Linked DNA regions of Pelosinus fermentans DSM 17108. Each later gene encodes a partner of the first gene's protein in a complex. Links are inferred from orthologs where the notes say so. Each region holds a gene or a part of one and is shown on either strand. Other genes may lie near its edges. The genes, in order: dnaB and dnaG.

Region 1 (3,179 bases):
GGACCAATGCCTCTTTTGGTCGTACCAATCTTATGATCACCACGATAGGTTTCTTCTGCTTCATCCAATAAACGATGATATGGCATAATAACATGAGCCCGGTTAGAAATTTTTAAACCTGAGGTATCAATTCCCTGACTCTGCATTCCCTTAATTTCCTTAAGTATGACGCCTGGATCAACTACCACACCATTACCAACAACGCAAGTCTTGCCTTTATATAAAATTCCTGATGGCAATAGCTGCAATTTAAATTGTTTCCCCTCTACTACCACAGTATGACCTGCGTTATTACCACCTTGGTATCGAGCAACAACATCTGCTTTTTCTGCCAAATAATCTACGATCTTTCCTTTTCCTTCATCGCCCCACTGAGTTCCCATTACTACTACTGCTGGCATAATATTCACCCTTCCCATCTTTTTAAAATACTTTTGCCAAAAGTTCTTTTCTCTCTTTTTAACTTCTGGTATCATTTTACTTTAGAATCTATTTCTACTTATAAACCAAACCTAATGTACCTAACCAGTTATCCACAAACTGTGGATAACTTTGTTAATAAGTTGTTTATAATTAGGCATGCTTATTTTATCCCTAGACTATAAAATTCACTCACCATCTTAGTACTCATTCAATTTAAATTTAAAGTCTAGATTTTTTCCCTCATATAGCATAGCACTTAGTACTAAAAGTGTCAATGTATTTTCGAATGTTTTTCATGTTTGTCCACCCATTGTTCGGATTTTCTTGCAAAACTTCTATTTATTTTTAATAGAAGTACTGATTTTTCCGCAAAACATCATAAAAATAGAGGAGATATCATCTACCTCCTCTATCCTGGCAATTTCGACAAATCACTAAACTTCGTAAATTGTTTGTGGAAGAATAGTTGAACGGTGTCAACTGGACCATTACGATGTTTGGCAATAATAACTTCCGTAATATTTTTCTGCTCACTATCAGGATTGTAATAGTCATCCCGATAGAGAAAAGCCACAATATCCGCATCCTGTTCTAATGATCCAGATTCTCGAAGATCGCTCAGCATCGGTTTCTTTACCTGTCTGGACTCTACACTACGACTAAGCTGAGACAAGGCGATAACAGGGACATTAATTTCCCTGGCCAAAGCCTTTAGAGAACGGGAAATTTCTGAAATCTCCTGCTGACGATTCTCGCTCCCTTTCCCCTTTCCACTGCCTTGCATAAGCTGCAGATAGTCAATAATAATTAAGCTCAAGTTATGCTCTATCTTTAAGCGTCTTGCTTTTGAGCGCATTTCCATTACGGTAATACCTGCTGTATCATCGATAAAAATAGGTGCTGCAGACAATCTGTCTGCCCCGCTGACGAGTTTCGTCCAATCTTTAGCTTCCAGCTCACCAATTCGCAATCGCTGAGAATCAATGGCGGATTCTGCACACAACATACGTTGAACCAATTGCTCTTTGGACATTTCCAGACTGAAGAATGCCACTGCCTTTTTCTCGGCAATTCCAATATGCTGGGCAATATTCAGTACAAACGCCGTTTTTCCCATACTCGGACGAGCTGCGATCAGAATCAAATCAGAGGGCTGCAGACCTGAAGTTAGCTTATCTAAGTCTTTAAATCCAGTGGAAAGACCGGTTATACTGCCTTTTGAAGCATATAGCTGTTCAATTTTATTAAATGCATCAAAGATAATACTCTTAATGGGAGTAAATTCTCCCCCCATTTTTCGGCTGGATACAGATAGTATCATTTTTTCAGCGCTATCTAAAATAGTAGCTACTTCTTCACTGCCTTCATATCCCATGCCGGCAATATTGGTAGCAGCGTTAATCAATTGACGCAGCAGTGCTTTTTCTTCTACGATTCTTGCATGATACAATACATTAGCAGCAGTCGGTACACTATTTGCCAGGGAGGTTACATAAGCAATCCCGCCCGCTGCTTCCAGCTTGTCTTCTTTGCGCAGAAACTCAATAACAGTAACCATATCCACTGCATCATTTTTATTAAAAAGTTCCAGCATAGCATTATAGATTAAGCGATGAGCTTCGCGATAACAATCTTCCGGCCGCAATAACTCAGCAACCTTAGAAATTGCCTCCCGCTCAATCAGCATGGCGCCAAGTACTGCCTGCTCAGCTTCCATATTTTGTGGTGGTATTCTATCTAACAATCAGCTTGCCTCCTCCCCATCTTGCTATGCACTTTTTTGCTCTGTATCAGACAATAGAATGGCTAGTGCTTCTTCTACGTTATCTACAGGACAGATTTCTAAGCCCAAATGCCCTTGGGGAATATCTTTTTCATTTTCTTTCGGAATAATCATAGTCGTAATACCGGCCTGCTTAGCACCATAGGCTTTCTCAAAGACACCACCGACAGCCTTCACTTTACCCTGAATGGAAATTTCACCTGTCACTGCAACATCCTGGCGAATGGGACGCTCGGTAATAGCAGAAATAATTGCCGCCAAAATGCCCGTCCCAGCGGAAGGACCATCAATGCGTCCGCCGCCAATAATGTTGATGTGAATGTCATAGTTGCCTAAATCTTCACCTGTTATCTTTCTGACTACAGCCGCAGCATTAAAGACCGAATCTTTCGCCATACTGCCCGCTGTATCATTAAAGCGCATACGTCCCTTACCCTTTTCTCCTGCTGCAAAGGATACAGCTTCAATTTCTAATACAGAACCAAGATAACCAGCCACACCCAGACCAAAGACTTTACCAACTTCACCAATATTAGCCGCCTTAAGATTTACAAAAGGAGTTAGACGGCTAACCTGTACTACTTTATATACATCCTCATGAGTAATGACGACCTTTTCCTGATCACTGGACCGATATAAAGCGATACCAAAGGCATCGGATAAGATATTAACAGCCTTACGGCCTTCAATGGTATATTCACTAATCAAAGCAGCTACATCAGATTCTAAAGCCACATCTAATTTGACTGCCGCATTATAAACAATTTCTTCTATATGCTTTGGCGTCAAAGGCTCGAAGTAAATTTCAGCACAGCGTGACCGTATCGCAGGATTAATTTCCGACGCATCTCTTGTGGTCGCACCAATCAGAATAAAATCGGCGGGCGCACCATCTTCAAAAAGCTTTCTAATGTACTTGGGAACATTCGGATCAGAAGGATCATAATAGGCGGATTCAAAAGATACTCGCTTG
Region 2 (3,318 bases), 2.1 Mb from region 1 along the record:
CTTAGAAGGAAATATAGTACGTATTGGTGATCGTATTGCTTATTTATGTCATGACTATGATGATGGTATTCGAGCAGGGATGATTAGAACTGTTGATTTACCAGAAAAGGTGGCCAAGACATTAGGGATAAACCCGTCTAATATGATTACTGTAATGGTTTCTGATATGATTCGAGCATCTGAGGGACGTAATGAAATACATATCTCGGCTAAAGTTAAAAATGCCATGGATGAATTTCGTGAGTTTATGTTTCGAAAAGTATATCATTCAGCAGATTTGGAGCCTGACCGCAAGAAGGCAAAATATATCATTCAAAAATTATATGAGTACTTTACCCTTCACCCTGAAAGCTTGCCACAGGAATTTTTAGAACGTGAAAGTATTTGGGGATTGGAGGTAACGATTGTTGATTACATTGCAGGTTTGACAGATAGTTATGCAGTTCATTTGTTTGAAGAGTTATTTATTCCGGCAAAGTGGATTGCCCGATGAGTTATCAGAAGAGATTCTAATTTGTTATCAAAAAAAATATTAGTTGTCAAGAGGGAAAAGAGGATATTTATAAGTTATATTGAATACTATTGTTTATGAAAGTAAAATGAATGGAGTTATGTCCTAATTTGGAGTTCATTCTAAGATCTTTCAATTAATAGTATGAAATAATAAGTACTATGACGCATGAATCTTATAGCAGGATTATGGGAATTTGTGTAGAAATAAATCACAAATCGAAAGTAGTTTTTCTTTTAATCATATTGGATATGCTAGTATTAGCAGGAATATGGGAAAAAATCGCGAAAACAGGAAAACAGGATATTCTTGTATCATAAGTCGAAAAGTTGATGAATAGGAATATTTATTCATGAAAAATTAACAGGCTATATGCTTACAAGTAGGTTAAAGGTGAGTTTATGAAAGATGGGATTTATGATGAATTTATTGATAGGTTGCGTTCGGAGAGTGATATTGTAAGCATCTTATCAGATTATGTCCCTTTAAAGAAGAAGGGAAAAAACTATTGGGGCTGCTGTCCATTTCATCATGAGAACACTCCTTCATTTTCAGTAACACCTGACAAAGGTTTTTTTTATTGTTTTGGTTGTCAAAGTGGGGGAAATGTATTTAATTTTTTAATGAAAATTGAAAACATTAGTTTTTTTGATGCGGTAAAAGTATTGGCACAAAAAATGAATATTCCTTTGCCAGAAAAAGAGAAAAGTTCGCGGGAATTGGCAAGGGAGCGTGAGAATAGCAAATTATACCGTGTCAATGAAATGGCTAGGGAGTTTTTTTATGCTTGTTTGACAAAAACTGTTTATGGCAAAAAAGCAAGAGAATATTTAAATTCCCGTGGTGTTACAGATGACGTCATTGAACGTTTTAAAATTGGCTTTGCTCCTCCTGCTTGGGATAAATTGGTAAATGCTTTTTTAGAACGTGGTGTAGAACAAGAGGTTTTGCTAAGAGCTGGTCTAATCGTAGAGAGAAATTCTGGTGATGGTGTTTATGACCGGTTTCGCAGTCGTGTAATATTTCCTATTTCTGATGCTCGGGGGCGGGTAGTTGGTTTTGGGGGAAGGGTGATTGATGATAGCCAACCTAAATATTTAAATTCACCAGAAACCTCTGTTTTTAATAAAAGATATATTTTGTTTGGTTTTGATGCTGCACAAAAGTTTATTAAGGAATCCGGGCAAGCCATTGTGGTAGAAGGTTATATGGATGCCATTACGGCTCATGCTTTTGGTATTCGAAATGTTGTGGCATCATTAGGTACAGCCTTTTCTCCTGAGCAGGCTAAATTATTGCTTCGTAATGCTAAAGATATATTTTTTGCTTATGATAGTGATGCTGCTGGGCAAAATGCTACAGTACGGGCTTTGTCAATTCTACGCAATTTAGGTGCAAATGTGCGAGTAATTTCGATTCCTGATGGCAAAGACCCTGACGAGTTTATTCGCAAACATGGAGCTGAGGCTTTTCAATTACTCATCGCAGAGGCAGCTGATATTTTAGAGTATCAAATTAAGCAAGCTTTTCAAAGTATAGATTATAGCGGTCTAGAAGGAAAAGTTGCTGTTGTATCTAAAATAGTGCCTATATTGGCAGAAGCGGATAATGCAGTAGAAGTGAATGCATATATTGCTTCTATTTCACAGACGCTGGCAATTGATGAAAGTGCTATACGCAGTGAAGTTCGTAAATTTTTGTTTCAGCAACAAAAGGATAAAAATGTAAATAAAGGGAAGAATATATCTAATATGTTGGTTGTGAAGCAACCTTCAGTCGCATTAGAACAAGCTGAAAGTCATATTGTTCGATTAATGTGTGGAGATAGCTCTCTTATACCATATATTAGGGAGAAACTGTCTATTGAAGAAATACAAGGAGAAAATAGACGCGAAATAATTAATTTAATATTTAAAGAGTATAATATGGGAAAAGATATTACAGATACTGCTTGGACAATGATGCTAAGTGAAGCAGCAAATGCAGAATTATCTCATATTATGCTAATTGATATACAATATAATGATACTGATAATATCAAAATGGTTGATGATTGTATAAAAAATATGCGCCTAACAAATTTAAAGTTTTTATATGAACAGCACCGATTAAGGGCTGATGAATTAGAACGTCTGGGGGATAGTGGTTTTCTGCAGGCATTAGCAGAAAGTCAGCGAATAAACGATGAAATTAATAAATTGCGCAACTTATAATTCCAAAAAGAAACTACGCCTTGATTGGAGTGGCCAATGGAGGAGGGGAGTAAAATGACAGAGAAAAAGATGATATCAAATGAATTTGTAACTAAATTGGTGAACAAAGGGAAAAAACAGGGTGGCGTGTTAACTTATAGTGAAATCATGGATACTCTCCAAAGTGAAGATTTATCTCCTGATGAAATTGAAGAGATATATGAAGTCTTTTCTAGTAAGGGGATTGAGATAGTTGATGAGCTTCCTGATGATACTGAAAGACATGATGAGCCTGATGTAGCAGAAGTAGAAGAAGTAACTCCAGAAGAAGTAGATATTGATTTAACAATTCCAGAAGGTATTAGTATTGATGATCCGGTTCGCATGTATCTTAAAGAGATTGGTCGAGTACCTTTACTGACAGCTGATGAAGAAATTAAATTAGCGCAGCGTATGGAAGAAGGCGACGAGGAAGCAAAAAGGAGATTAGCAGAGGCTAACCTGCGCTTGGTTGTAAGTATTGCAAAACGCTACGTTGGGCGTGGAATGCTATTCTTGGACTTAATTCAAGAAGGTAATTTGGGCTTAATAAAAGCCGTTGAGAAATTCGATTAT

What was found.
Region 2: the proteins of dnaB (region 1) and dnaG are in contact, whole or in part, in a crystal structure (PDB 2R6A), measured with the Geobacillus stearothermophilus proteins. The link is inferred for Pelosinus fermentans DSM 17108 from one-to-one orthologs. Residues at the interface, in WP_033016901.1 of Geobacillus stearothermophilus: Ser13, Glu15, Ala16, Gln18, Glu91, Leu92, Asp94, Ala95, Val96, Pro97, Thr98, Ala99, Ala100, Asn101, Tyr104, Tyr105, Ile108; in WP_049624496.1 of Geobacillus stearothermophilus: Lys456, Leu457, Leu458, Pro459, Ala460, Asn463, Ala464, Leu467, Leu535, Leu536, Ile537, Ala538, Gln544, Glu545, Asp548, Tyr549, His552.

The regions. Positions count from the first base shown.
Region 1 is NZ_AKVN02000001.1:109,087-112,265, forward strand. The notes cover bases 1-2,849. They hold dnaB (replicative DNA helicase), read right to left. Parts: upstream 2,168-2,849; coding sequence 833-2,167; downstream 1-832. Other genes in these bases: FR7_RS00515 (adenylosuccinate synthase), read right to left, coding at 1-401; lonC (Lon family ATP-dependent protease), read right to left, coding at 2,192-2,849. Outside these bases: more of lonC, read right to left, coding at 2,850-3,179. UniProt on the Escherichia coli protein: The main replicative DNA helicase, it participates in initiation and elongation during chromosome replication. Travels ahead of the DNA replisome, separating dsDNA into templates for DNA synthesis.
Region 2 is NZ_AKVN02000001.1:2,201,779-2,205,096, forward strand. The notes cover bases 331-3,318. They hold dnaG (DNA primase), read left to right. Parts: upstream 331-912; coding sequence 913-2,724; downstream 2,725-3,318. Other genes in these bases: FR7_RS09900 (deoxyguanosinetriphosphate triphosphohydrolase), read left to right, coding at 331-493; rpoD (RNA polymerase sigma factor RpoD), read left to right, coding at 2,779-3,318. Also shown: more of FR7_RS09900, read left to right, coding at 1-330. UniProt on the Escherichia coli protein: RNA polymerase that catalyzes the synthesis of short RNA molecules used as primers for DNA polymerase during DNA replication.